DNA from 3 places in the Mycoplana sp. ABR4_002 genome. Region 3 is predicted to be linked to each of the others. Evidence: predicted binding sites of a transcription regulator. Region 3 holds the regulator's gene; each other region holds the start of a gene.
What was found. The regulator HrcA, encoded in region 3, represses chaperone genes, less so after heat shock. The targets are predictions, from matches to a motif close to GTTAGCACTCNCNNNNNGNGAGTGCTAAC.
Positions count from the first base shown of each region.

Region 1: the regulator HrcA is predicted to act here: its motif matches at 8,520-8,548, upstream of groES (co-chaperone GroES).
Region 2: the regulator HrcA is predicted to act here: its motif matches at 1,509-1,537, upstream of ACXAGF_RS22865 (co-chaperone GroES).

Region 1 is NZ_JBSWVO010000001.1:886,906-896,809, reverse strand. It holds gene ACXAGF_RS04250 (N-acetyltransferase family protein) at 1-238, opposite strand, end outside; gene ACXAGF_RS04245 (hypothetical protein) at 243-860, opposite strand; gene ileS (isoleucine--tRNA ligase) at 1,030-3,945, opposite strand; gene ACXAGF_RS04235 (bifunctional riboflavin kinase/FAD synthetase) at 4,190-5,170, opposite strand; gene ACXAGF_RS04230 (TIGR01459 family HAD-type hydrolase) at 5,191-6,039, opposite strand; gene chrA (chromate efflux transporter) at 6,129-7,517, opposite strand; gene ACXAGF_RS04220 (chromate resistance protein ChrB domain-containing protein) at 7,498-8,337, opposite strand; gene groES (co-chaperone GroES) at 8,609-8,905, shown strand; gene groL (chaperonin GroEL) at 8,983-9,904, shown strand, end outside.
Region 2 is NZ_JBSWVO010000003.1:107,287-117,190, forward strand. It holds gene groL (chaperonin GroEL) at 1-998, opposite strand, end outside; gene ACXAGF_RS22865 (co-chaperone GroES) at 1,061-1,363, opposite strand; partial or broken gene ACXAGF_RS22870 (IS30 family transposase) at 1,585-1,705, opposite strand; one part of gene ACXAGF_RS22875 (IS5 family transposase) at 1,993-2,156, opposite strand; one part of gene ACXAGF_RS22875 (IS5 family transposase) at 2,156-2,759, opposite strand; partial or broken gene ACXAGF_RS22880 (IS110 family RNA-guided transposase) at 3,049-4,086, opposite strand; gene ACXAGF_RS22885 (hypothetical protein) at 4,617-4,901, shown strand; gene ACXAGF_RS22890 (hypothetical protein) at 5,064-5,285, opposite strand; gene ACXAGF_RS22895 (S8 family peptidase) at 5,301-7,676, opposite strand; gene ACXAGF_RS22900 (ATP-binding cassette domain-containing protein) at 7,766-8,050, shown strand; gene ACXAGF_RS22905 (DUF6925 family protein) at 8,221-9,255, opposite strand; gene nrdF (class 1b ribonucleoside-diphosphate reductase subunit beta) at 9,336-9,904, opposite strand, start outside.
Region 3 is NZ_JBSWVO010000001.1:338,609-348,512, forward strand. It holds gene rph (ribonuclease PH) at 1-431, opposite strand, end outside; gene hrcA (heat-inducible transcriptional repressor HrcA) at 643-1,722, shown strand; gene grpE (nucleotide exchange factor GrpE) at 1,965-2,588, shown strand; gene ptsN (PTS IIA-like nitrogen regulatory protein PtsN) at 3,006-3,470, opposite strand; gene hpf (ribosome hibernation-promoting factor, HPF/YfiA family) at 3,547-4,119, opposite strand; gene rpoN (RNA polymerase factor sigma-54) at 4,512-6,074, opposite strand; gene lptB (LPS export ABC transporter ATP-binding protein) at 6,349-7,131, opposite strand; gene ACXAGF_RS01690 (LptA/OstA family protein) at 7,165-7,728, opposite strand; gene lptC (LPS export ABC transporter periplasmic protein LptC) at 7,736-8,404, opposite strand; gene sppA (signal peptide peptidase SppA) at 8,651-9,631, shown strand; gene ACXAGF_RS01705 (integration host factor subunit beta) at 9,628-9,904, shown strand, end outside.

The DNA.
Region 1 (9,904 bases), 550 kb from region 3:
TGCGGGCCTGCCACGTCGAAAAGCTGACGAACCATACCGCAAAACCGACCGGCTCGCCCGCGTCGGTCTCGCAGATCACGGCCTTGGTCACCGATTTCGGGCCAAACATCGTTTCGGCCAGCGTCTCGACCGTCGCCACCACCTTGTGAACCGCCTTCTCGTACTCGGCAAGCTCGGTAATGAAGCGCAGGATCACCGGCGCGTCGGCGACGGACGCGTTGCGAATGCGGTAGCTCATCGGATCAGAACGGCCACCACTTCTTCGTGCCCGTGTTGGCGATCTCCGCCTCCTTCTTGCGGCGGCTCGCCTTCTTCTTCTCCGGCTCGCCAAGATCGTTCATGGCTTCCTCGGGGATCGCGCGATACTCGAGCGGCGGGTCGCTGAGATAGCGCCGCTTGTCGGAGTAGAGGCCCTGCTGCAGCTTGCGTGCCTCACGGTACTGCTCGAGCTGCTCGTTGGTCGAGAGGCTGCGCGCGGTCGTATTCTGGCTGGCGAGCGGCGAGTTGTAGGCGATGTTGCGCTCGTTCTCGGTCGCCTCCTGCTTCAGGCGGGCGCGCATGTCCTCGGGGCTTTCGACCCATTGCGGGTTGTCGGCCGTCGAGGCGAGCGACTTCTGCGGCTCGACGAGCTGCTTGTCCTCCTTCGGCAGCACCAGCCCGCCGCGGGGCTGGTAGGCGATCTTCTTGTCGCCGTTCGGCGGCCGCAGCATGACGGCGTTGCCGAGGTCGTCCATCAACTGCTCGCCGCTGGTCTTGTCGGTTCCATAGGTCGGGCCGCCGATGCATCCCGAAAGAATGGCGCAGGCGCCAAGCAGTGCCGCCACGCTGGCGCCCAGTCGATGTTGTCGCGTCATTCCCATGCAAACCTTTCCAGCAGAGCCGGTGCACACCGTCGAGGACGATCATCAAACCTGTGCGTTGGCCGAAAAATCCGACGATTTTCGGGCAGAAATACCGGATGAACGGCAAAAGTGCAATTCATCCGGTATATCGGCGTGCTTGTGCACAACCTTTCGCCCCCGATCGGCCTCAGGCGGCCGCGCGGAAGCCGATCTCCCGCAGCGCCGCCGCATCACGGGCGGAGACGTCCGGATAGTCCGGATCGGCGCCGACATCGGTGGTGATGCGCCAGGAGCGTGCGCACTTCGTGCCAACGGCGAGCTTCGGCTCGACGGCCACACCGGCGACGTCCGCCAGGCGGAACGCTCCGGCCGGGCCCTCGCCCGCAACCACCGTGATGGCGGAGGTGATGCAGATCTCGGCGAAATCCGTGCCCTCGATCGCGGCGATCAGCGCCGGGTCGTTGACGTGGACGACCGGGGCCGCCTCCAGCGACGAGCCGATCCGCTTCTCCCGGCGCTCGATCTCCAGCGCGCCGGTCACGACCATGCGGAGCTCGCGGATCTTCTCCCACTTCGCCTCGAGCGCGTCGTTGCGCCACTCGGCCGGGATCTGCGGGAACTGCTCGAGATGCACCGAAACGGCCTCGGGCCGGCGCGACAGCCAGGCCTCCTCGGTGGTGAACGGCAGCATCGGCGCAAGCCACAGGACGAGGCAGTCGAACAGCTTGCGGATCACCGCCAGCGCGGCGCGGCGGCGCAGGCTGGAGGGCGCGTCGCAGTAGAGAGCGTCCTTGCGCACGTCGAAGTAGAAGGCCGACAGATCGACATTGGCGAAGTCGATCAGCGCACGCGCGATCTTCTTGAAGTCGAAGGCGTCATAGCCCTGGCGCACCAACTGGTCGAGCTCCGCGAGCCGGTGCAGCATCAGCTTCTCCAGCTCCGGCATGTCGGCAAAGGCGATCTCCTCGCCCTTGTCGTGGGCGAGCGTGCCGAGCATCCAGCGGATGGTGTTGCGCAGCTTGCGATAGGCGTCGATGTTGGTCTGGATGATGGTCTTGCCGAGGCGCTGGTCTTCCCAATAGTCGGTGGTCATCACCCACAGGCGCAGGATATCGGCGCCGGCGTCCTTCATCACGTCCTGCGGGGCGACGACGTTGCCCTTGGACTTGGACATCTTCTCGCCCTTCTCGTCCATCGTGAATCCGTGGGTGACGACGGCGTTGTAGGGCGCGCGGCCGCGGGTCGCGCAGCTTTCGAGCAGCGAGGAATGGAACCAGCCGCGGTGCTGGTCGGAGCCTTCCAGATAGACGTCGGCCGGCCACTTCAGGTCGGGGCGATCCTCCAGCGTAAAGGTGTGGGTCGATCCGGAATCGAACCAGACGTCGAGGATGTCCATGACCTGGTGCCACTTCGCATGGTTATGGTCGCTGCCGAGGAAGCGCTCCTTGGCGCCTTCGGCGAACCAGGCGTCGGCCCCTTCCCGCTCGAACGCCTCGAGGATGCGGGCGTTGACCGCATCGTCCAGCAGCACGTTGCCGTCGTCGTCGGCGAAGATCGCGATCGGCACGCCCCAGGCGCGCTGGCGCGACAGCACCCAGTCCGGACGGCCCTCGATCATGGCACGCAGTCGGTTCTGGCCGGCGGCGGGAACGAAGCGGGTATCGTCGATCGCCGACAGCGCGCGCGCGCGCAGCGTCGTGCCGTCGCCGAAGTCCTTGTCCATGTAGACGAACCACTGCGGCGTGTTGCGGAAGATGACCGGCTTCTTGGAGCGCCAGGAATGCGGGTAGGAGTGCTTCAGGCGGCCGCGTGCGAACAGCGCGTGGCGGGCAATCAGCGCCTTGATGACGCGGTCGTTGGCATCGCCCTTCTTGCCCTTGTCGTCGATGACGCGCCCTGCCCCGCCTTCCGCGTCCGGGCCGAAGCCGGGCGCGTCGGCGGTGAAGTAGCCGGCGTCGTCGACGGTGAAGGGGATCGCCGACGAGATGCCGCGCGCCTCGAGCGCACGTGCCGAATCCATCCAGGCGTCGAAGTCGTCGCGGCCGTGGCCGGGGGCGGTGTGGACGAAGCCCGTGCCGGCGTCGTCGGTGACGTGGTCGCCGTCCAGCAGCGGCACCTTGAAGTCGTAGCCGCCGCCGAGCCCGTGCAGCGGATGGGCGCAGGTGATCGCCGCAAGTTCATCGGCCTCGATGTCGCCGACGAAATTGAAGGTCACCTTGGCCTTGGCTGCGGACTCATCGGCAAGACGCTTGGCGAAGATCAGCCGTTCACCCGGCTGCGGGCCGAAGTCGTTCTCGGCGGTGGCAACCTCGTAGAGCGCGTAGGCGTAGCGCGACGAATAGGCGATCGCGCGGTTGCCCGGAATCGTCCAGGGAGTGGTGGTCCAGATCACGACGTGGGCGCCGGACAGCGCGTCCGGCCCTTCCCGAACCGGGAACTTCACCCAGATCATGTCGCTCTCGACGTCCGCATATTCGACCTCGGCCTCGGCCAGCGCGGTACGCTCGACCACCGACCACATGATCGGCTTGGAGCCGCGGTAGAGCTGGCCGCTCCTGGCGATCTTCATCAATTCGCCGGCGATGCGGGCCTCGGCGTGGAAGGCCATCGTGGTGTAGGGATTATCGAAGTCGCCCTCGATGCCGAGACGCTTGAACTCCTCGGTCTGGACCGCGATCCAGTCGGCGGCGAAGTCGCGGCACTCCTTGCGGAACTCGTTGACCGGCACCTCGTCCTTGTTCTTGCCCTTCTCGCGATACTTCTCCTCGATCTTCCACTCGATCGGCAGACCGTGGCAGTCCCAGCCGGGCACGTAGTTGGCATCGAAGCCGCGCATCTGGAACGAGCGGTTGATGGCGTCCTTCAGGATCTTGTTGAGGGCATGGCCGATATGGATATTGCCGTTGGCATAGGGCGGCCCGTCATGCAGGACGAACTTCTCGCGGCCGGCGGCGGAGGCCCGCAGCTTCTTGTAAAGGCCCATCTTCTGCCAGCGGGCGACCGTCTCCGGCTCCTTCTGCGGCAGGCCGGCGCGCATCGGGAAGTCCGTCTGCGGCAAATAGAGGGTCGAGGAATAGTCGATCTTTTCGGACGTATCGGTCATGGCTATCGCTTCATCGCGCGCATTGTCGCGCCAAAAGAGGGAATCTGTCTGTCGGTGACGGCGGGGCGTGGCTTGAAACGCCCGAAATCCCGGACTTCCGGCCTCGCTCAGAGCGCGCGGAAGGCCGGGCCACTAATTCGCAGATCGATGGTCAGCCGTACGAACATCATGACCGGCGGTATTACGGCGTTTTGACCGGCTTGAAAAGGTGCCGCGCGCATGGTCGGCACGTTTTCTTGACCTGCTAGAAACAGAGTTGGCGGTCGATGGCGCCGATCGGACGCACGCCCGACAGGAGCGCGCGCGCCTCCTCCTCGTCGCGTTTCATCTGCACCACCAGTGCCTCGAGCCCGTCGAAGCGCAGCTCGTCGCGCAGGTGTTCGAAGAAGGAAACCGAGCAGGTCTCGCCGTAGATCGTGTCGGAAAAGTCGAAGATGAAGGTTTCAAGCAGCGGCGCCCCGTTGCTGTCCACGGTCGGGCGCCGGCCGAAGCTTGCGACCCCGTCGAACAGGGCGCCATCAGCGCGGCGGAAGCGGACCGCGTAAATGCCGGTGCTCAGCGCCGCCTCGGGCGGGAGCTGCATGTTGGCGGTCGGAAAGCCGAGCGTGCGGCCGAGCTGCTTGCCGGCGATGATCTCGGTCTCGACGGTGTAATGATAGCCGAGCAGACCGGCGGCCTCGGTGACGGCGCCACCGGCCAATAGATCGCGGATGCGGCTGGACGAGATCACGTCGGCGTTCTCGTCGCGGTAGGCGTCGACGAGCGTCACGCCGAAGCCGTTTTCCTCGCCGGCGGCGATCATGAAGGCGGGACCGCCTTCCCTGCCCTTGCCGAAATGGAAGTCGAAGCCGGTGACGACATGGCCGGCATGGAGCCAGTCGAGCAGCACCTGCTGGACAAACTCCGCCGCCGTCATCTGCGAGAACTGCCGGTTGAAGGGATATTCGATCACCGCCGCAAACCCCATCCCTTCCAGGATGCGGGCCTTCAATGGCGCCGGCGTCAGGCGGAACACGGGTTGGTCGGGTCGGAACACCGTGCGCGGATGCGGCTCGAAGGTCAGCACCAGCGCCGGCACATTCTGCGACCGCGCAATGTCGAGCGCGCGCTGCAGCACGGACTGATGGCCACGGTGGACGCCATCGAAATTGCCGATCGCGACGACGCCGCCGCGGAGATGCTGGGGCAACGGCTCCTTCGTCTCGTTTCGATGGAATACGGTCATGGCCCTTTTTTCCCGTATCGTTACTGCAGGCGCGGCATCCACCACTTCGGCGTGGCACTTTCGCGCTTCAGGAAGGCTTTCAGCTTCGCCTCGTCGGTTACTCCGTTCACCACATATTCCTGCGCATGGATGCCGCCGGAAATGTAGAGCACGTCGAGCCCGTAGCCCTCGGCACCGCGCACATCGGTCGGCATGCCGTCGCCGATGGCGATGACGCGCGCGAGATCGATCGCGCCGCGAACGTCGCGCGCCTCCTCGAGCGTCTTCTCGTAGATCGGCCGGTGCGGCTTGCCGGCGATCAGCGTCGAGCCGCCCATCTCGCCATAAAGCTTGGCAAGCGCGCCCGCGCAGGGGATCAGCCTGTGGCCGCGCTCGACGACGAGGTCGGGATTGGCGCAGATGAAGGGCAGATGCCGCGCAGCCAGCCGCTCCAGTTCCGGGCGGTAGTCCTCCGGCGTCTCCTTCTCGTCATTGCGCAAACCGGCGCAGACGACGATGCCGGCCTGCTCGGCCGAAACGGCCTCGACGCCCAGCCCGTCCAGCAACGGCACGTCCTTGCGCGCGCCGATGAAATAGACCTTCTCCGGTCCCGAGGCGATCAGCGCGCGGGTGACGTCGCCGGACGTAACGATGCGGTCGTAGGCCTCGTCAAGCACGCCCAGGCCCCGGATCTGGACCCTCACGCCGGGATGCGGCCGCGGAGAATTGGTGATCAGGACGACCGTGAGGCCGGCCGCCCGCGCCTGCGCGAGCGCCTCCGAGGCCGCGGCAAAGGCCTCCACGCCATTGTGCAGCACGCCCCAGACGTCGCAAAGGACGACGTCGTACTGGTCGGTGATCTCGCTGAAGGACTGAATGCGCTTGGCCATGCTCGTTTCCCGATCCTGAGGGGCCCGGCTGACATCGCAAAGCCCGACGGAGAAAACAAGAGCCCCCCGGCAATTTTGCCGCGCGGCCCCTAGATCGGCAGGCGCAGCGCGAAACCGACGATCGCACAGGCCAGGAGCGTCTGGACGATCCCGAACCCGAGGCGCAACAGCATGACCGTCGCCGCCGCCGTCAGAAGCACGGCCAACGGGTCGATCGAGGCAAGGGTCGGCATCGCCATCGAGATCGGACCGGCCTCGAGCGTCCCGACCTCGCGGAAGAGCACGTGCAGGCCGAACCAGATCGCGAGGTTGAGGATGACGCCGACGACGGCGGCCGAGATGGCCGAGAGCGCGCCGGAAAGGGCCGCGTGCTGCCGCAACCGCTCGACATGGGGCGCGCCGAGAAAGATCCAGAGGAAGCAGGGAACGAAGGTCACCCAGGTCGTCAGCCCTGCGCCGAGCAGCCCGGCCGTGAGCGGGTCGAGCCCGGCGCCGTCGCGGGCGGCGGCCAGAAAGCCGACGAAGGAGAGCACGAGCACCAGCGGCCCGGGCGTCGTCTCGGCCAGCGCCAGGCCGTCGAGCATCTCGCCGGGCCTCAGCCAGTGATAGGTGTCGACCGCTTGCTGGGCGACATAGGCCAACACCGCGTAGGCCCCGCCGAAGGTCACAACCGCCATCTTCGAAAAGAAGACGCCAATGGCGGCAAAAGCGCCGGGTCCCTCGGGAAGCAGCGGAACGAGGGCAAAGGGCGCCGCCCACAGGGCGATGCCGACAACGGCGATCGCCATCGTCCGGCCGAGGCCGCGGCGCCGATCGGAGACGGTTTCGCCGATGACCGAGGGCTTGTCCGGCGCGTGCGCCCTGTGACCTGGCGGCGGCTGCAGCAGGCCGGGTGCGGTTCGCGCGACAAGATAGCCGGTCATGCCCGCCGCGGCGATGACCAGCGGAAACGGCAGCGCCAGGAAAAACAGGCACGCGAAGGCGAGCGCCGCCAGCAGGCGGGCGAGCGGCGTCTTCAGTGCGCGGCGGGCCACGCGCAGCAGCGCCTCGATCACGATCGCCAGCACCGCCGCCTTGAGGCCGAAGAACAAGGTTTGCAGCCAGTCGGTGCGCTGGAACAGAGCGTAGGCCGCCGAAAGCGCGCAGATGACGACGAAGCCCGGCAGGACGAACAGCGTTCCCGCGACGATGCCACCGCGCGTGCCGTGCAGCAGCCAGCCGACATAGGTGGCGAGCTGCTGCGCTTCCGGTCCGGGCAGCAGCATGCAGTAGTTGAGGGCGTGCAGGAAGCGGCTTTCGGAAATCCATCGGCGGTCTTCGACCAGTTCCTTGTGCATCAGCGCGATCTGGCCGGCCGGGCCGCCAAAGCTCAAGAGCCCGACCCGGGCCCAGACCCTTGCCGCCTCGCCGAAGGACGGATGCGGCGGCGCATCCGCCTCAAGGTCGGCATCGATGGGCTTATCCACGGTCGCGGCCATCCTTCCTGCGGGGGGTATGGGAGACCCAGTCGTGCTTCTCGTCGGCCGCATCGCGCGCCCAGCGGTACAAGGCGTCATAGACGAGCATCCCGGCCTCGAGCTGCTCCAGATCGTCGGCGAACATGCGCGACAGGCCGAGCGAGACGGCCAGAAGGCCCGCGGCCTGCGGCTCCAGATCCGGGCGATTGGTGTCGGCGCCGCGCACGATCCGCGCGAGTTGCTTCAGCGCCGGAAAATCGAGACCGAATTCCTCGACCATGACGTCGAAGCTGCACAGTTCGCCGCGATGGCTCCAGTCCACGCCCTCGATGTCGAAGGGCGTCGCGCCGAAGCGATCGGCGACGGCCTGCACCTCGGATGGCGCGACGAAGAGGAAGCGCGCCTGCGGATCGACGAACCGCCGGATCAGCCACGGACAGGCGATGCGGTCGATCTTGGGCCGCGACCGGGTCACCCAAAGCGTTCCGCCGGTCGCACTTCGCTGCGGCAGGCTTTTGACCGGAACGAGCGGTAGCGCCGCCTCCTGCCATGCGACGAAGCCACCCTCCAGGACCTCTGCCTGCGCGCCCTGGCAGCGCAGCATCGCGGCGACGCCCTCGCTGAGCTTCAGCCCCTTCTGGCAGACGACCACCACCCAACGACCGCGGTAGTCGGACGACCAGGCCGAAACAGCGGCATGGTCCCTGCGGACAGCGGCGGGCAGCAGCAAGGGCGCGGCGGCGAAGTCGTCGTCATCGCGAACGTCGACCAGCACCGGCGCTCGCGGCGTGCCGACCAGACGAGAAAGCTTCTCGGGGGAAATTCCGTTGTAGGAAGCCATGATACGTCCCTCTATGTGACAGTAAAGGACGCGAATTTCGGCATGGCGCCTCGTGGGGTATCGCAAACCCCATGGCATTGTTAAAGCCAATCAGTCCGTCCAAGTCAACAACGATCGGCTTGTTCGATTTTTTTCCCGAACCCATCCTTGACTCGTGCTCGCCCGACGCCTATCTCGGCTCCGCTAGCACTCTCCATTTGCGAGTGCTAACAAAAAAATCCACCGGGTCGGTTCCGATCCGAGACATGTCATTTGATCGAGGGATTAGACAATGGCAACCACCAATTTCCGCCCGCTCCACGATCGCGTCGTCGTCCGTCGCGTCGAGTCCGAGGAAAAGACCAAGGGCGGCATCATCATTCCGGACACCGCCAAGGAAAAGCCGCAGGAAGGCGAAATCGTCGCCGTCGGCTCGGGTGCCCGCGATGAAAGCGGCAAGCTGGTCGCACTCGACGTCAAGGTCGGCGACCGCGTCCTGTTCGGCAAGTGGTCGGGCACCGAGGTCAAGCTCGAGGGCGAAGAGCTTCTGATCATGAAGGAAGCCGACATCATGGGCATCATCGGCTGATCGCCGATCTTCCCACCGCGAACTTCCCCTAACTTCAAGCCGGGCAATCCGGCATTTCGAAACCAGGAGTTTTGAAAATGGCAGCCAAAGAAGTCAAATTCGGCCGCACCGCGCGCGAAAAGATGCTGCGTGGCGTCGACATCCTCGCGGATGCAGTCAAGGTCACCCTCGGCCCGAAGGGCCGCAACGTCGTCATCGACAAGTCCTTCGGCGCGCCGCGCATCACCAAGGACGGCGTGTCGGTCGCCAAGGAAATCGAACTGGAAGACAAGTTCGAGAACATGGGCGCCCAGATGGTCCGCGAAGTCGCTTCGAAGACCAACGACATCGCCGGTGACGGCACCACCACCGCAACCGTGCTCGCCCAGGCGATCGTTCGCGAAGGCGCCAAGGCCGTTGCCGCCGGCATGAACCCGATGGACCTGAAGCGCGGCATCGACCTCGCCGTCACCGAAGTCGTCAAGGATCTCCAGGCCAAGGCCAAGAAGATCAACACCTCGGAAGAAGTTGCCCAGGTCGGCACGATCTCGGCCAACGGCGAGCGCCAGATCGGCCTCGACATTGCCGAAGCCATGCAGAAGGTCGGCAATGAAGGCGTGATCACCGTCGAGGAAGCCAAGACCGCCGAGACCGAGCTCGAGGTCGTCGAAGGCATGCAGTTCGACCGTGGCTACCTGTCGCCCTACTTCGTGACCAACCCGGAAAAGATGGTCGCCGAACTCGAAGACGCATTCATCCTGCTGCACGAGAAGAAGCTCTCCAACCTGCAGGCCATGCTTCCGGTTCTCGAAGCCGTCGTCCAGACCGGCAAGCCGCTCCTCATCATCGCTGAGGACGTCGAGGGCGAAGCCCTGGCAACTCTCGTCGTCAACAAGCTGCGCGGCGGCCTCAAGATCGCTGCCGTCAAGGCTCCGGGCTTCGGCGACCGCCGCAAGGCGATGCTCGAAGACCTCGCCATCCTGACCGGCGGTACCGTGATCTCCGAAGACCTCGGCATCA
Region 2 (9,904 bases), on a different contig from region 3:
ACGATCGTTGTGCATTCCTTGTCGACGTCGACCTTCTTGGCGCGTCCAAGCATGTCGAGCGTCACATTTTCGAGCTTGATGCCGAGATCTTCAGAGATTGCCGTCCCGCCAGTCAGGATTGCGATATCTTCTAGCATAGCCTTACGGCGATCGCCGAAGCCAGGAGCCTTGACGGCAGCGATCTTCAGACCGCCGCGCAGTTTGTTGACGACGAGTGTCGCCAGCGCCTCGCCCTCGACGTCCTCGGCAATGATCAGCAGTGACTTGCCCGATTGAACAACGGCTTCAAGAACCGGAAGCAGCATCTGTAGGTTCGAGAGCTTCTTTTCATAGATGAGGATATAGGGTTCCTCGAGCTCCACCCGCATCTTGTCCGGGTTGGTGATAAAGTACGGCGAGAGATAGCCGCGGTCGAACTGCATGCCTTCGACGACCTCCAGTTCTGTCACCGCAGTCCTGGCTTCCTCAACGGTGATGACGCCTTCATTTCCAACCTTCTCGACGGCCTCGGCGAGGAACCGACCGATCTCGGTGTCGCCATTGGCCGAGATCGTGCCGACTTGGGCAATCTCGTCGTTTTTGGTGATCCTCCGCGCATTTGTCTTCAACTCCTCGACAATGGCGTCTACGGCCTTGTCGATGCCGCGCTTCAGATCCATCGGGTTCATGCCCGACGCCACAGCCTTCGCGCCTTCCTTGACGATTGCCTGGGCGAGCACTGTAGCAGTGGTGGTGCCGTCACCAGCCATGTCGCTTGTCTTCGAGGCGACTTCCCGCACCATCTGAGCACCCATGTTCTCGAACTTGTCCTCGAGTTCGATCTCCTTGGCGACCGTGACGCCGTCCTTGGTAATCCGCGGTGCGCCGAACGATTTGTCGAGAACCACGTTGCGGCCCTTCGGGCCGAGCGTGACCTTGACGGCGTTGGCCAAGATATCGACGCCGCGCAACATCCTCTCGCGAGCGTCGGAATGGAATCTGACTTCCTTGGCGGCCATTTTTCTACTCCTTCCTGAAGCAGCATTGCTTGACTGACATAGGTCCGGCACTCGGTTGCGTCTCACGCTACCGCGTCGATCTCGATCACGCCCATCACGTCAGATACCTTCATAATCAAAAGATCCTCGCCATTGAGCTTGATCTCGGTGCCTGACCATTTGCCAAATAGAATGCGATCCCCCGCATTTACATCGAGCGGCTGCAACTGCCCACTGTCGTCGCGGGCACCGGGACCGACAGCAACGACCTCACCTTCTTGTGGCTTTTCCTTCACTGTGTCTGGGATGATGATGCCGCCGGCCGTTTTTTCCTCGGCCTCGATGCGGCGAACCAGAATACGGTCATGTAAGGGACGGAACATCATGTCGCTCTCCTATTCAAAGAGCCTTTTGAGAGGTCCCCCACGGCGCACTCAGTGTGAATCCGACGCGGGCGCGACCCCCTTCGGCATCGAACACAAACCGATTTGGCTTTTGCTTATTCGTGTTTCAAGAGGGGAATGACATTTTTTTGGCACTCGGCCACATGGAGTGCTAGCAATTTGAATTTGTAGTTCATTTCGGGTGAGGAGGTGCTGGCGGTAGAGCCCATTGCATAGTCTTCCTTGGAATAGATGAAGCGATAGATCGATTTCCGGACAAATGCGGACGGGACTCACACCATCGGCAACCAGGCGACCGACGATCTGCTCCGGCGACCAATGTGCCTTCACATTCTGCACCTTCTCGAGGGAGGTATTTTGTCCAACCGTACCGGAATCGCAGAATCAGACCTTCCAGAGAGAGGAGCCAGCTGCTTAGATGGAGCAGGTTCGCCGGATTGGTCCTCACGATCCTCCCAGGCCACGCTCATCCAAGCGTGGCTTTCTTGCCCCGCCATTGCGCGGGGCTTCTTTTGCAACCGCTGGCAGATAGTCGGTCCTTTGTAGAGCTAGATCCGGATCGCGGCCTCGAAATAGTGACGAAATTCCTCAGAGTCGGACTCGAAAAGAGCTCAATAATAGCAATATCTTGAGAGGCGGCGCGTGATGAGGCGTATGTGGGCGATCATGATCCATGCCTCGGCTGAAGCGATGGATTTCTCGAAGTCTTTTGCCAGCCTGCGGCATCTGCCGAGCCATGCGAAGGTGCGTTCAACGACCCATCGGCGCGGTAGACCTCGAAGCCCTTCGCCTTGTCGGATCGCTTGATGATTTCCAATGTCCAGCGCCCGATTTTCTTCAGTCGCCGTTTCAGCTTGTCGCCCGCATAGCCGCCATCGGCAAAGACGTGCAGCAACCAGGGCCATCGGTGGCGGATAGATTTCAAGAGGTCCGGAGCACCGTCCCTGTCCTGAATGTCAGCGCTGTGGACCATGAGACCGACCATCAGGCCGAGCGTGTCGACCACAATGTGGCGCTTGCCTCCCTTGATCTTTTTTCCGGCATCATAGCCCCGAAGGCCGCCGCTTTCGGTGGTTTTCACGCTCTGGCTGTCGATGACGCCTGCCGTCGGGCTGGCCTCCTTGCCTTCCAGCTCGCGCGCTTCCATCACGAGATGGCTGATCCGGCTCCACAGACCCAGTGCTCGCCATTCGTAGAAATAGCGCTGCACGGTTGAACAGGGCGGGAAGTCCTTCGGTAACATACGCCACTGGCAGCCCGTCGAGGCGATGTAGAGCAGAGCGTTCAACACCTCTCGCAGATCCGTGGTGCGGGGACGCCCGACACGTCGCGCCGCCGGCAGAAAGGGCTGCACCAGGCCCCATTCACGATCCGTCAGATCGCTTCTCTATTCGGCTGGTAAAGGTCAAGCGCTTTCGAACTTTCCGCTTCTCCGGCTTCTGGTGTCTTTCGCAGGGTCTCGCTTCTCTCCGGGATCGGCCTTTTGGCCCTCCCACCATGGGGTTAGAGTGATGAAGTAAAACAATCTTGCATGCGTTCTGAGCGTCACTATACGATCGAACAAAGCGATCTTCGAACTTACTTCACCATCGTCCTGCGACGGACATCTATCCGCCGGATTGCGGAATCCGTTATCTCCTATTATGCCGCGCCGTTATCGAGTGAGATCAGCTGGCGGCCGGCAAATCATTCCGCGTCCAGCAAAATTCGGTGCCGTCACTCATCATGCGATGCATGATGACGGCCAGCCTGCGGGCGAGCGCGACAATGGCCTTTCGCATGCCGCGCCGTTTGGCGATATTCATCGCCCAGGCCTTCAGCCATGACCATTTTTTCACATTGATCATCAAGGTCTGGGCAGCTTCGTAAAGCAGCGTTCGCATCATCGCGTCACCGCACAGCGATATGCATCCAACACGCTTGCTTTCCCCCGACTCGTTGAGCTTCGGGGTCAACCCCAGTATCGGTCCAACAGCCTTCGAGTTCTTGAACCGCTGCGGAATGTCGATGGTGCTCGTGAACGCCAGCGATACGACGGGACCGACACCGGGGATCGTCATTAGCAGCCGGCACATAGCATCGTTGCGCGAGATGTCCAGAACCTTCTTGTGCAACCGGGAGAATTCCTCACGCAACTTACGCCTCGCTGTCAGCAGCGGCTCCATGATTTCCTGAAGATCAGCCATGTCATTGACCAACTCGCGAAATCACTCCTCGAATTTGACCGCGCCAACGTTCCCGACCTTCAGCCCAAAATTGCGCAACAGTCCGCGAATGTCGTTTTCAATGGCGATCGCTTTTTCCTGCAGCAGCTTGCGCGCCGTTAGCAGGGCCCTTCGTTTCTGGCTCGCCAGCGTTTTAACGTGCACAGGGCGGTACAGGTTGACCCGCATCATCTGCGCAATGCCACGGGCATCATTGCGATCGGTCTTGTTCGGCTGGGCCTTCAGGAAGGCTTTTACATGGCGCGTTTCGATGCAAATCACCGGCACGCCGGCCCTGGCGAGGGCCTCGAATAGCCATTGCGATAAAGGTCCGGCTTCCAGGCCAACCCGCTCAGGATTCCAAGCCGGATCTCGCAACATCGCGATCAGGTCATCGGGGTGGCTGGGAACCTTCACCTCTCGGCAAATCTCGCCCGTTTCGTCGACAATGCAGATGGCGGTCTCTTTCACCGAGACATCAAGACCCATATAATGCTTCATGCTGCGCTTCCTTTCCGATGCTTGTGGCTGTTGCAAAACATGACCACGTTTACCATCGCTCGAAGCGCAGCACCTTCTCCTACCACCGCCGTCTAAGGGTGAGGCTCAAGCCGAATACCCCATCTTGCATAACGGGTCGCGCGCCGGGCATAGTGCCGACGGGTGATTTCAGTCCAGGCCATCGTGAGCTCCATCGAATCTTTGCAAATCCGACGGAATCACAACCTATTGAAATCACCCACTTCTTTTTGAGGCAGGCACTCAGCATTGAATGGCAGTCGGCGCCCCCGAGCGGTCGAGTATTGGAGTATCCTTGACCTCGGCGGTCGACCGGGGTTGGCTGAGGAGTGGGTTGCAAGGGTTGAGATCTGGTTATGTTATACCATTACCCGAAATCAGGTAAGACATATTATGGAACTAACATCCGGTTTCGCGAGTGTTGCTTTTTGCAGGCACCTGCAGAACACCGAACTGTTCCGTCTCGGTGTTGCCGACGCTCCCGGTTCATCCAACCGAGGCAGTTCAGGCTCATGCTCGTCCAGGCCGATCGACACGATCCGATTGAAATCCGCCGCGGATATCGGGCGCACTCGCCTCGCGCGAAAGCCAAGGCGGGTGTGGCGCCAAAACCGATCGAAGGATTCCCAACGCCGCTATTCGATTGGACCGATGATCCGCCGGATTTCCAGCAAGCACTCATCAATCATATGCGCCGGCATGGGACTCCTATCGGCATCTGCATCGCGCTGTCGCCGGCGAGAACGGAACGGCTGACCCGCTCTCTACAACGCGATCGCCGTAAGCCATTCCATTAAAACGCGGATAAAAATCCATGTCGAAGACTTTACGGCATCACTTTGTTTTTGTTTGCAATTCTTCGCGGAATCCAATTGGAAATAGGTTCTGGACCGACCGAAGCTAATATAAGGGGGATAAAAGAGGACTCGTCATGCCAATTCACGACCCCTGCACCCTTCTCAACCGACTGCTAGTAGAACCCAACGAAAGCGCTTTACGGGAATGATGCGGATTCTGATGGAGCGATTGCCAAAAGAAGAGCGATACGTTGATGGCGTTCGGCGCATGGTTCCGCCCTGCACAACCACAAACTTATTCAGGCTGCCGTCGCCAACACCGGCGTTGTAAAGGAGATTGCCGACCTTGAAATCGCCGATGAAGTTTGACGGTATCTCGACCATGTTCACTTTCCTCGACTATGGAGCAGCCAGCTGCGCCGGACGCGGCTGAACCCGGTTTCTCACCTGATCATAGAGCCTGAGTTCGCCGGGCATTGCGAGCGTGACGGCCAGGCCGAATGGCACCAGATCGTCAATGGGCGAAGCCGGATCAGGCTCTCGTTGAATTTTCAGGCGCAGATTCATGCCGTCGGCGACGACCGCTGCCTGCGCCCCGCTCCAAACCCGAGTGAAGACAGTGCCACGATTGGTCTGGTTGCCATCCGGTTGCCAGGCATCCGCCGAAATGCCGAGACCTGCGATTTCGGCTGGATCGAGGAGCTTCATCCTGACAGCGCGATAGGATTTCCGACCAGGAATGACCGGTGTGAACCAAGCCAATGTGGCGGACACCGAATGAGCACGTGCCTGGCCGCCCATCGCAGCGGGAATTGGCACCAGCACATCGACGCTTCGCTCGCGACCGAGTGATCCCACGCACCAGAAGGTAGCGCGGTCTGCAGCACAGGCGACCGCATCATTACTTTCAACCACGCCGTAGCCCAGGAAGCGGCGGATATTGTCTTTTTGACGCGGAGCCTGACCCTGCCCAAACGGCCCGAGAAGTTCTTTGACCAGACCGGCCGCCGCATTCGGCCAGCGCGCCGGGTGCACAAGAAGGGCCTTGATGAGAACAGCCCGCTGAACATTCGTCAGCTGCAGGAACTCCCGGCCGTAAGCGGCCTCCAGGGCATCGTGAATGCGATGTGCTGTGCGAGAGGCCAGCGCGGTTGCCGCACTCGTCCCGTTTGTGTACCCCTCGGCATTCTCAAGGCCGGGACGCGGTGGCGCGGCAACTTTGAGTCCCGCTCCTCGACTTGCGCTCGCTGGCGAGACAGTGATGCTCTCCGCGCTCGCGACGACGCGAAGATGTTCGCGGGCGCCCGGCATCAGGATGTCCGGCTTGACGGAGCCCGCGAAGCCGGGTCCTAAAGCGCTCGATGGGTTGGCCGTATCCAGCTCGGAATATGGATTGACATTGGCACGCGCCAACGCGCGGTCAGCGGCCGGCACCCAATCAAGATTGCGGGCGCCGATCGTCAGTCCATTGATCGTCTCCGATGGTGACAACAGCCGGCGGTCGGCTACGATTTCTGCGACCGCGTTGATCACACCGCGTGCCCGCTGATCGGCGTTGGCATCCTCGAACGCGACCCTGTTTGCAAAGGCGGCCACAGGAAATTGCGCCGTGATATTGCCGGCACTAACGAGGAACAGGATACCGAACCGGAACGCCAGTCTGTCGAGAAGGCGTGCCCAAGGCGACAGCTGCCCATAAAATGGCCGTCTGACATTTCCGAGCGACATATTTACGATGATGACATGCGGAGCCGACGGTTGATCGCCGGCGCGCATATGCATGACCGCCTGATAGATCAAATCGATGATCAGCCTGTCCGGGGGAAAGCGGTCATTGTTGCCGAGCACCGGGATGCAATGCACCTGACGCGGCAGCGGCGGCTCCGGCCTGTTTCGGTCTCCGTGGACGATGAGTGAGGCCATGGCCGAGCCATGGAAACGTTGCGAGACAAGCGCGCCAAGCTCAAGCCCAAAATGGTCTTCGACGCTTAGATGACGCTGCAGCAACGGACGGCCAGCGACCGGAACACCATCGAGAAGGGCAAGGATCGGGTCGGCGGTGACGGGTCCCGCGGCGGGCGCGGGAGCAGCTGGCAAAAGATCATTGGAGTCAATTCCGGTGACGACACTCTGCGGGCGAATGTGCATGATCGGCTCGACGCCGGCGAGACTGCCGGGAGCACGCTCGACCACAGTCCGAACGGCTGCGACAGGCAGTTCGGCTAGGATAGCATGGTAGGCAATGTCTTCAAGCCTAGAGCGACTGAGAAGGCGACCACCGCTTTGCCGGATCGCAGCGGTGACCGTCGCGTCACTGATCGCACCTACCTCGGGAGAAGCACGGAACACGAGCTCGATTTCGAGAGGAACGAGTTCGTTGTCCTCCCGACCTTCGATCTCCTCAACCAGCACATCCACATCCAACGGTTGGACGCGATCGGCCGGCCCCCAAACACGAAGGTCACGAAGACAGGCGAAGACGTCCCGCCATGGGGTAAATCCTTGCGGCAGAGCTCTGCCACCGACCCATGTTCGCCAGAGAGATTCAATCTGCTGGAGCGCCCGCAAATCCGGCACGAGCAGGTACGCGACAGGTGCCTTGTCCTCATCGTCCGGCAGCTCTTCCTCGTCGATAAGTTCGAGGCCCGGGACGTTGTTGATTGCCCGGGCAAAGGCCGCAATGCTTCCCTTCACTTCGAATACGAGGAGTCGCTCAGGCGCCAGCGCTGCTGGATCGGCACGAAGCGCGAGACCCGCCGGGTCGCGCTGCAGCACGTCTGTCAGGCGTTGAAATTGCGGGCCAAAGCAGCGGCGGAACGCGCTTACTGTCGATCTTGTGGAGGCGAATCAAGTCGTAGAGACCCTTGGACAGACTGAACCTGTCGCGTGATCTCCTGGGGCGCTTGCCGAGCTCCGTCTCCGGCGGAGAACTTCAACGGATCGCACTGTTGCGCGCGCTGCTGCTCGACCCGGTCTTCCTCTTCGCTGACGAACCGACCTCGCGGCTGGACCCGGTGACACAAGCCCAAACCATCCGGCTCATGGTCGACATCGCCGCCGAGCGGGGCCTGGCGATCATGGTCGTCAGCCACGACGAGACACTGCTCTCGGCAATGTGCGATCGTGTGATCCGCTTGGAGGTGCACTAACCACGATTGTGATGCGACGGCAGCCTTGCCGACGAATTTGAGAGCAGTCCGCCGAGCACCCGCCGTCCTCCACTCACATACTGTTTGGGCACAATTCTAAGTAAGGCGGCTGTGATGGCCTGAGCGACAGTTTCTGTCGCCAGCACAACTTGCGGTCGATTTCTTGAAGACTAACAACCAGGCGCGACTTCATCGGTTGTAGCTGGATCGCCGCCACGGTCGAGGACCTCGCGCCATTTGCCAACCAACTCTTGATAGGAACGACTGCCGAACCGCTCAGCCAAACGATACTGTTGGCGCAGGGTTATGCGTACCGTGGCATGACAAAACCGATCAGACTGCAAGACGAACCGACTTGGCGCTGCCCTTCCAGCTAGACCGTCAAGTACCGCCTTGCGGAGAATTGGCAGGTCCGGCCGGGCATAGCGTTCGAACAATTCCTGGAACCGGGCGTGATCCTCAATGTCGAACTCGCGCTCTTGCCCCCGGTTATCCAAGACAGGGTTGGGGGGGTGTAGATAACCAAGCGGCACATGATCCTTCGGGATTGGAGTATTGGCGGAATGGGTTCGATGTAGCTTCAACAGCTGTGGTAGCAGATGCGTGTGCGGTCCTGTTGGAGAAACGCCGCCAGTATCCGCCCCACCTATTTTTTGAAAAACCTCGATGCGACCTATACGGGTTAACGCGATACGGTGCGGATGGGCCTCCATCATTGCAGACATTGCCGCACTGCCGGTGTCGAACAAGCTGTACCCTGCATGGGCACGAAGGATCGCCAGCAGTTCGGGGTCGTCAGTGCGAATGCAGAAGTCGCACTGCGGCAGATCGAGGCCGATGTCAAAGAGGGTTGCCTTTCTATCGGAAGGACGAACCGCACCCTCATCCGGCCCAAGTTCTGTTAGAACCTTCCGCCCACTCATAGCTGAATCCCTTTGCGGCAAGCAGAGCGCCACGCCGTGGCTCCAGCGATGCCGTTTGGGGCTGAGGGCTTCGTAGGCGACAGAGATGACCTGTGATAGGGCTCCGTCCTCGAGCCGAATGGCGCCCCGCGGCGTTGCGCGTACATAGGACGCCACGGCGTATTCTTCGACATGCTCGCCTTTGTCGTGATGGAACTCAGCGACAGCGCCGAAGGAGCCCATGCTCCATCCAGATTTCGGATCAGCGAGGCTATCCTTCAAGAGGTCCCGGATATTTCGCACGGCCGATCATCCTTCACTATCAATGTCTTCTCCCCACGCACGGTGCGCAGTGATTGAATCACCGTCGGGTTGCCGGCCAGCTAGAAATTCCAGTCCTCGTCCTCGGTCGCCACCGCTTTGCCAATTACGTACGAAGAGCCGGACCCCGAGAAGAAGTCATGGTTCTCGTCTGCGTTGGGCGATAGAGCCGAGAGGATTGCCGGATTGACCTTGCAGGCTTCTGGTGGAAACAGCGCCTCGTAACCGAGGTTCATCAGCGCCTTGTTGGCGTTGTAATGCAGGAACTTCTTGACGTCCTCGGTCAGGCCAACGCCATCATAAAGCGCCTCTGTGTACTTGGCCTCGTTGTCGTAGAGCTCAAGCAGCAGCTCGAAGGCAAAGTCCTTGATCTCCTGGCGGCGCTCCGCCGAGAGCCGCTCCAGTCCGAGCTGGAACTTGTAGCCGATGTAGTATCCGTGGACGGCCTCGTCTCGGATGATCAGCCTGATCATGTCGGCGGTGTTGGTGAGTTTGGCGCGGCTCGACCAATACATCGGCAGGTAGAAGCCGGAATAGAACAAGAAGCTCTCGAGGAAGACACTCGCGACCTTCTTCTTCAGTGGATCATTTGAAGCATACTGTTCCATGATCAGCGCTGATTTGCGCTGCA
Region 3 (9,904 bases):
ATCCACCTCAGGCAGTCGTGCAGCGCGATCCAGGCGCCGGTGATCGCGGCCGTGCGGGTGCCGCCGTCGGCCTGGATGACGTCGCAGTCGATGGAAATTTGGCGTTCGCCGAGCGCCGGCAGGTCGACGACAGCGCGCAGCGACCGGCCGATCAGCCGCTGGATCTCCTGGGTGCGCCCGCCCTGCTTGCCGGCGGCGGCCTCGCGCTTCATGCGCTCGCCGGTGGCGCGCGGCAGCATGCCGTACTCCGCCGTCACCCAGCCCTTGCCGCTGTTACGCAGCCATGGCGGCGTCTTTTCCTCGAGGCTGGCCGTGCACAGCACGTGGGTGTCGCCGAACTTGACGAGGCAGGAGCCTTCCGCGTGCTTGGAGAAATTGCGCGCGAAGGAAACCTTGCGCATCTGGTCGGTCTTTCTGCCTGACGGCCGCATCGCGTACTCCTGTGTCTTGCCATTGCCAGCGACGGTTCTAGACGAGATCGAAGGGCGAGGAAATCGCCGAATGGCGCGATTGCCGGGGAAATGATCGGCCTGACCGGCGCCTGGGCACGCCGCATTTGCACTTGTGCGGCGCACGGCGCCCTCACTATATTCAGGAAAGGACGACGAAAGCCCTGCGACGACAGCAAAGCATCCGACAGGCATGGTGTTGAGAAGCCCCCAAGAGACAGACATCCACAAGGCGCTGGACGAGCGCTCCGGCGAGATCTTCCGCCGGATCGTCCAGGGCTACCTCGATCACGGCGAACCGCTCGGCTCGCGCAACCTGTCGCGTATCCTGCCGATGTCGCTGTCGCCCGCCTCGGTGCGCAACGTCATGAGCGACCTGGAGGCGCTGGGCCTGATCTACTCGCCGCATGTCAGCGCCGGCCGGCTGCCGACCCAGCTCGGACTGCGCTTCTTCGTCGACGCCTTCATGCAGGTCGGCGATCTGTCCGCGGAGGACCGCGCCTCGATCGATCGCCACGTGCATCGGCCGACGCACGGCCAGACCGTCGAGGCGATGATGAATGAGGCCAGCCGGATGCTGTCGGGCATGTCGCGCGGCGCCGGCCTCGTCATCACCAGCAAGAGCGATGCTGTGCTCAAGCATGTCGAGTTCATCCGGCTGGAGCCGACCAAGGCATTGGTGGTGCTGGTCGGCGAGCACGACCAGGTCGAGAACCGGATCATCGACCTGCCGGCGGGGACGACCAGCTCGCAGCTGGCCGAAGCGGCGAACTTCCTCAACGCCCATCTCGGCGGCAGCACCATCCACGAGGCCCGGATGCAGATCGAGCGGTTGCGCGGCGAGGTGCGGCGCGAACTCGACCAGCTGTCGCAGGATCTGGTCGAGCGCGGGCTGGCGGTCTGGTCCGGCGGCACCGAGGAGGCCAAGCCGACCCGGCTGATCGTGCGCGGCCGTGCCAACCTGCTGGAGGGGCTTGCCGGCGCGGAGGACGTCGACCGGTTGCGGATGCTGTTCGACGACCTGGAGAAGAAGGACAGCCTGATCGAGCTCTTGAGCCTTGCCGAGGCCGGCCCCGGCGTACGCATCTTCATCGGCTCGGAAAACAAGCTGTTTTCCCTGTCCGGCTCGTCACTGATCGTGGCCCCCTACCGCGACAGCGACGATCGGATCGTCGGCGCGGTCGGGGTGATCGGGCCGACGCGGCTGAACTATTCGCGGATCGTGCCGATGGTGGACTACACCGCGCAACTGATGTCGCAGCTGTCGCGCTGACCCGGACGGGCCTGATTTCAGCGCGTTTGCCGAACAAGCCTTGATTTTTTCGGCCCGAAGCTCGATATCCGCCTCAACTCCCGCTCCCGTCCGCTGACCGTCAAGGCCGTGCGGACGGCTGGGAAGCGACCAAGAGCGCCCACCGCCCGCCGGGACGGGCCGGGTCGCTCTGGCCGTTCAACCTGTGCATGCCCGGCGGCAGAGCCTGCGGCATGTGCGCGACTCTCAATCCGGAGAAGCCCATGACCGACGATACCAGCAAACACGGACCCGAAGCCGCAAACGACGAGGCCGAGATCGCCGCTGTGTCGACCGACAGCAGCGAAACCGAGGCCCAGCCGCAGGCCGAGGCCGACCCGCTGGCGCTGCTGCAGGCCGAGAACGCCGACCTGCGCGACAAGTACCTGCGCCTGGCGGCGGAGATGGACAACCTGCGCCGCCGCACCGAACGCGACGTCAAGGATGCAAAGACCTATTCCGTCGCCAGCTTCGCCCGCGACATGCTGGCCGTGTCGGACAACCTGCGCCGCGGCCTCGATGCCATCCCGGCTGAAGCCAGGTCGGCTGGCGAAGCCGGCCTGCTGGCGCTGATCGAAGGCGTCGAGATGACCGAACGCGCCATGCTGTCGGCGCTCGAGCGCCATGGCGTTCGCAAGCTGGAGCCGGTTGGCGAGAAGTTCGATCCGAACTTCCACCAGGCGATGTTCGAGGTGCCCAATCCCGAAATCCCGAACGGCACCGTCGTCCAGGTCGTGCAGGACGGCTACAAGATCGGCGACCGCGTACTGCGCCCGGCCATGGTCGGCGTCTCGAAGGGCGGCCCCAAGGCTTCGACCAACGGCGACAAGGCCGAGCCGCAGGCCTGAACCCGAGCGAAACCAACCGTCAAGCCCTGACCCGGTGCGCCGAACGGCCGCCGGGTTTTTTGCTCCCGCCTGAAGGGGCGCTGGCGCCTGTGGTCGATTTCAGATGCCGGCGGGCGAGGTCGGCGTCCGGCATAGCGGAGATGGGCTGTTTTCCGGTGACGGCTTTTATCCGCTGCAGCCCCCGGCGCGGGCCTCGCCCGCAAACGAGGTCGCGCAACCTATCGGGCTGTCGGCTCGTCGTTTCGAATGAAATCGGAGGAGATCCGGAAAACGGGGGAAACGCGCCGGGCCAGACGGCGCGCCCGGGTTCCCTTTCGGAACCGAGGGCAATTCGGCGGGGCAGGCGCCAACCGCGGCACGAAAGGCCGAGACCTGCGGTCGCGGCGATCGTTCGCCGGACGGCTGGCTGCCGCCGCCTCAGGCGGCGTTGGACGCGTGCTCCTCGCTCAGGCAGGCGTAGATTGCCGTGGCCGAGTCCGAGGCGCGCAGTTTCGCTACCATGGCGGGATCGCGCAGCACCCGGGCGATGCGCGAAAGCGCCTTGAGGTGGTCGGCGCCTGCGCCCTCGGGCGCGAGGAGCAGGAAGACCAGATCGACCGGCTGGTCGTCCAGGGCCTCGAAGTCCACCGGCGATTCAAGTCGGGCGAAGAGGCCGGTGATCTCGGTCAGATCCTTCAGTTTTCCATGCGGAATGGCGATCCCGTTACCGACCCCCGTCGAGCCAAGCCGCTCGCGCTGGAGGATCACATCGAAAATCTCGCGTTCCGGAAGTCCGGTGACCTTTGCCGCTTTAATCGCCAGTTCCTGAAGCAGTTGCTTCTTTGAATTGGCCTTCATAGCCGGAATAATCGCACTCTGCTGCAGCAAACCTGCCAATGCCATGCTTCTGTCCTCGTGAGCCGCAGTGAAAGGATTGAAGCGGGATGCGCCGAGCCCCTGGGCGCATCCCCCCGCCACCTTAGCCTTTGATACTGGCTGCATCTATCCAGCCAATATTTCCGTCGTTACGTCGATAGACGATGTTGATCTGCTCCAGCCCCGGGCTGCGAAAAAGGAAGACCGGCTCGTCCGTCATGTCGAGCGCCATCACGGCGCTGGCGACGGACATGGTCCGGAGCTTCTTCGTGCTTTCCGCGACAATGGTCGGAGCAAAGTCTGCCGGGAGTTCATCCGCGTCGTCGGGAACCGAGTCCATGACCGTGTACGCGACTTCCGCATAGGCCTGGCCATTCCCGCCGCGATAGTCCTTCAGCTTGCGCTTGTAGCGCCGGAGGCGCTTCTCGATCCGCTCAAAGGCCGCGTCAAAGGCAATGATCGGGTCGTTGGCTTCTCCGTTGGCTTGCAGGACGGCGCCCGTGTCGAGGTGGACCTTGCAGTCTGCGCTGAACCTTGGTCCGGACTTTTCCACGGTGACCTGGCTCGAATACCCTCCATCGAAATACTTGGCGACCACGCCTTCGATCTGATCTTCAATTTTCAGACGAAACGCATCGCCGATTTCCATATGTTTGCCGGATACACGCACACTCATGGAGTTGCCTCTCTCGTTGTGATTTGCGCGTGACAGTCTATTCCAACCGATCCCGTCATCCAAGCACTTCGCGCGAGCGGCGCCCCTTTGCGAACTGTGCCGGGGAAAACGGGGATATCAAGAGAAGTCGGCAAGCCTTCCCCAAGGAATTGCGGCGGGCATCTAGCCCTTCCCGAGGGTGGAGTCAACAGGCCCATGTGTCGAAGTGATGCCGGAGCGGCAGCAATTGGTCCAAGGTCAAGCGGCTGAGACAGGCCCGTGCGGGCCGCGCGTCTAGCCGGATCGGAGCGCCGGCATGCAGGGTGATCGGCGTGCTCGGCGCGGATGCGGTCGGTCCGAAAACATGCAGGACCAGCTCGTTAAGCGTAAGGAAATAAAGCGTTCTTTCGAGGTCAAGTCGCGGCGGCCTTGGCCAGCGCCCGCTTTTCGCGGCGGCGCTGGACGGAGGAGGGAATGTTCATCGCCTCGCGATACTTCGCGATCGTCCGCCGTGCGATGTCGACGCCCCCCTTCTTCAGGACGTCGACGATGTCGTCGTCGGACAGCACCGCCTCGGGCGTCTCCTGGGCGATCAGCGTGCGGATGCGGTGGCGCACCGACTCGGCCGAGTGGCTGTCGCCGCCCCCGGCCGCACCGATCGAGACGGTGAAGAAGTACTTCAGCTCGAACAGGCCCCGCGGTGTCAGCATATACTTGTTCGAGGTGACGCGGCTGACGGTTGATTCGTGCATCTTGATGGCGTCGGCGACGGTCTTCAGGTTGAGCGGGCGCAGATGGTCGACGCCGTGCAGCAGGAAGGCGTCCTGCTGGCGGACGATCTCGGTCGCCACCTTCGTGATGGTCCTAGCCCGCTGGTCGAGACTGCGGGTCAGCCAGTTGGCGTTCTGCAGGCACTCGTTCAGGAAGGCCTGGTCCTCGCTCGCCCGGTCGGTGCGGCGCGACACGGCAGCGTAGTAGTCGTTGTTGACCAGCACCCGCGGCAGGGTGTCGGCATTGAGTTCGATCAGCCAGCTTCCGTCCGGGGCCGCTTTGACGATGATGTCGGGCACGACGGACTCCGAGATGGCGGGCTGGAACCGTGTGCCGGGCTTGGGGTCCAGCTTGCGGATTTCCGCCAGCATGTCGATCAGGTCCTCCTCGTCGACGCCACACAGCTTCTTCAGCGTGGCGAAGTCGCGGCGGGCCAGGAGCTCGAGGTTGCCGACCAGCTCGGCCATGGCCGGATCGAAGCGGTCGAACGCGCGCAGCTGGATCGCCAGGCACTCGGCCAGCGAGCGGGCGAAGACGCCGGGCGGGTCGAACTGCTGCAGCGTGTCGAGCACGCGCTGCACCTCGGCAAGCGGCGTGCCGAGCTTGAGCGCCGTCTCGGCGAGAGGGGTCGACAGGTATCCGGCCTCGTCGAGCAGGTCGATCAAATGACCGGCGATGAGCCGGTCGCCCGGCGCGGCGAGCGAGAACGGCACCTGGGCGGTCAGGTGGTCGCGCAGCGTCGTCTGGCCGGCGACGAAGTCGTCGAGGTCGTAGCCCTCGCCGTCGCCGGCGCCGGGCATCGACTTCCATTGGCCGAGCAATTCGGGGGCGTCGGCGACGCGTGGACCGGCATCGTCGGGAAAGACGTTCTCGAGGCTGGAATCGAACGGCTCGGCCATCTCGCCGGCGCCGGCGGTCGCCGAATCGTAGAGGTCGCCGGAAGCCGCCTCTGCCGTGTCCTGGTCGTTCGTCGGGCGATCCTCGTTGACAGAGTAGTAGTCTGCCTCGGCCGGATGGCCGTCGTCGGCGCGGGCAGGCTCGTCGCTCGCGACGACCTCCAGCAGCGGGTTCTTCTCCACCTCGTTGCCGATGAACTGGATCAGTTCCAGGTGCGTCATCTGCAGCAACTGGATCGACTGCATCAGTTGCGGCGTCATCACCAGAGACTGGCTCTGCCGCAGATGAAGGCTGGCTGCTAGTGCCACGGGCGCTCGAACTCCCTTGCGCCGTCGCACGTCTGGGAGACGCGTCATCGACGCCGCAATCGTTGCTACGGTGCCTGGTGCCGCGCGCGGCCCATCCGGGATCGCAGTGCGGCGCCAGCATGAGGGCGGGGCGGAAGCTGCGCATTGCCGCTCCGTTTTCAGACTGGCCCAAAAATTGCTTTTTTGTCGGGTTTGGTCAAGCGGGCGCGCCCCGCCGTGGCGATTTTCGTCGCCGGCCCGGCGGTGGCCGCGCTGCAGGACGGCCGGATGCGGCTTAGAGGCTGAAATTGTCGCCGAGATAGAGGCGGCGCACGTCGGGATTGGCGACGATGTCGTTGGCGCGGCCGTGGGTCAGCACCTCGCCGGCGTGGATGATGTAGGCGCGATCGATCAGGCCCAGCGTCTCGCGGACATTGTGGTCGGTGATCAGCACGCCGATGCCGCGCGAGGTCAGGTGCCGGACCAGCGCCTGGATGTCGGAGACGGAGATCGGATCGACGCCGGCGAAAGGCTCGTCCAGCAGCATGAAGGTGGGGTCGGTCGCCAGCGCCCGGGCAATCTCGAGCCGCCGGCGCTCGCCGCCGGAGAGCGCAATTGCCGCCGACTTGCGCAGGTGCGAGATCGAAAATTCGGCAAGCAGGCTGTCGAGCTTGCGCTCGCGCCGCGCGCGGTCGCTGTCGTGCACCTCGAGCACGGCGCGGATGTTCTGTTCGACCGTCAGGCCGCGGAAGATCGACGCCTCCTGCGGCAGGTAGCCGACCCCGAGCCGGGCGCGGCGATACATCGGCATCGTCGTGACGTTGTTGCCGTTCAGCTCGATCGTCCCCTCGTCGACCGGCACCAGCCCGGTAATCATGTAGAAGCAGGTGGTCTTGCCGGCGCCGTTCGGCCCGAGCAGGCCCACGGCCTCGCCGCGGCGCACGACCAGCGATACGCCGTTGACCACCCGCCGGCCGCCATAGGTCTTGGTCAGGTTGCGGGCGATCAGCGTGCCTTCGTAGCGTGCGGCATCGACGCTGCGCGGCACCTCCGGCGCGGGCGTCTTCGCACGGGTCATGCGGGAAAGGGAGATCAGCGACACGGTCGTACGTCAGTTCGTGGTTCGGCGGGACTTCGGGTCGAGCTGGATCATGACCCGGCCGCCGCAGGCGTCGAGCTTGGCCTCGCCGGTCCGCATCAGCACGGTCAGCTGGCAGCCGACGAACACGTTCTTGCCTTCCGACAGCACCACCTTGTCGCCCTTCAGCACGAACACCTCGTCGACGAGGTTGAACGTGCCGGTGTCGGCCGTGGCCTGCTGTTGGCCCGACTGCAGCAGGACCTTCTCGGCGACCTCGATCCGCTCGATGTCGGCGTCGCCGCCGGAAATCGAGCCGCTGCCTTCGGCGGTGTAGTGCACGACCATGTTGCCGGCCTGCAGCGTCGTCGTCCCCTGGACGACCTTGACGTTGCCGCTGAATCGGGCGGTGTTCGACTGCTGCTGGATCTCCAGCTTGTCGCTCTGGATCTGGATCGGCTTGTCGTTCGACAGCTGAAGCCCCTTCAGCTGGCTCTGCGTTTCCTGCGCCCCCGCGGCCGTCGCAACCAGCGCGAAGCCGGCGACGAGAAGCGGGAGGATGGCATGTCTTTGCGCGGGTTCAGAAAATGCGGACATCGTGGCCCTACTTCTCTCTTTTGCGGATAGCGGCGGGATCGACATTGACAACGACGTCTCCCTCGAAGACGACGGTCCGCCCTTTATCCGTCATTCGCAGCGACTGCGCAACAATCGAAGCTTCCTTAGATTGTATGGTGACGGGTTGCTGGGTCGACATCCGGCCGCCATCGATGTCGAGATGCGCGTCGCGGAATGCGGCCTCGAGCCCGGTGTTCAGGCGGATCGTGAACGGCGCCGTCATGTCGAGGATGTTGCGGCCGCGGTCGTAGATGCCGGTGATCGCATCAACCTGCGCGATCAGCTTGTCGCTGACAGGCATCTTGGCGCGGATGTTCTCGAGCTGGATGATGTCGGGATTTTTCATGTCCTGAAGTGCCCGGTCGGCCTTCATCGAATAGCTGATGCCGTCGCGGTTGCGACCGGAAATGGCGGGGTTCTTCATCACCACCTTGCCGTCCTCGATCGTCGCGCTCTCGACCTCGAGTTCCTCTGGCAGGTAGGTGCTGACGATCGAGACGGCCGCAAAGACCAGCGCAATCACCAGGCCGGCGATCGGCAGCGCAATCTTGAGGAACCGCACGCGCGCGGAATGCCGGGCCGCGCGACGATATGCTTCCGTCGACTTGGCCGTCCGGTATGCGGCGGATTGCATATCAGCAGTCGTTGTCAGCATGTACCTAGTTCGATGTTAGCGGTTCCGTCGCGCGGGCCAGCAAATCAGCCGCCGCCGCCCAGGCCAGAAAACCGGTCCCCGCACAGTAACGGGCCCCATATGGAGATTATTCCCGGATGCGCAATGGGTAGCCAAAAATCAACGCGGATGATTTGCTATTTGTCCGGCTAATGCCATATCGATGAGGCACTTGGCAAATGGCAGATCGTCATTTGCCGTAAAACCAAGCCTACGGGGACCGCCGAAATGGATCAATCCGCCATCGCCGACCGGCGGCAATTGCGCCGCAAGCTGACCTTCTGGCGTGTCGCTGCCGTGCTTGTCGCAGCAATCGCCCTCGTTGCCGCCCTGGCCTCGCGCTGGCAGACGGCGTCGATCGAGGACCATGTCGCCCGCGTCTCGATCACCGGAATCGTCAAGGACGACCAGGAACTGCTGGAGCGGCTCGACCGTATCGCCAAGAGCGACCGCGCGAAGGCGCTGGTGGTGTCGATCACCTCCCCCGGCGGCACGACCTATGGCGGCGAGGTGGTCTTCAACGCGCTGCGCCGGGTGGCGGAGAAGAAGCCGGTGGTGGCCGATGTGCGCACGCTCGCCGCCTCCGCCGGCTACATGATCGCCGCCGCCGGCGACACGATCGTCGCCGGCGAGAGCTCGATCACCGGCTCGATCGGCGTGATCTTCCAGTACCCGCAATTGCAGGACCTGATGAACAAGGTCGGGGTCTCGCTCGAGGAGATCAAGTCGGCGCCGCTGAAGGCCGAGCCCTCGCCATTCCACCCGGCCAGCGAGGAGGCCAAGGCGATGATCCGCCGGATGGTGGACGACAGCTTCGCCTGGTTCGTCGACCTCGTGGCCGAGCGCCGCAAGCTGCCGCGCGAGGACGTGCTTCGACTCGCCGACGGCAGCATCTACACCGGCCGGCAGGCGCTGAAGGCGAAGCTGGTCGACAGGCTCGGCGGCGAAGCCGAGATTCGCGACTACCTCGCGAGCCGCAACTTGGACCGCGACCTGCCGATGATCGACTACGAACGGCAGCGCCGGTCCAGCCTGTTCGGTCTCGGTTTCGACGCCGCCGCCTGGCTGGAGGCGCTGACCGGGGCGGGGTTCGGCCCTGGCGACGCGCTTGAAAAACTCGGCGGCGAAAAGTTGTTCCTTGACGGTCTGGTCTCCGTTTGGCAGGCTGACACGATTGAAAAGACAAGTCTTTTGAGGGGGCAACAGTGATCAAGTCGGAATTGGTACAGATCGTCGCCGCTCGCAATCCGCACCTTTATCACCGCGATGTCGAGAACATTGTGAACGCCGTCCTGGACGAGATTTCCGACGCGCTCGCCGCCGGTAACCGGGTCGAGCTTCGCGGCTTCGGCGCCTTCTCGGTCAAGAACCGCCCCTCGCGCTCGGGCCGCAACCCGCGGACCGGCGATGCCGTGTTCGTCGAGGAGAAGTGGGTGCCGTTCTTCAAGACCGGCAAGGAACTGCGCGAGCGGCTGAACCCCA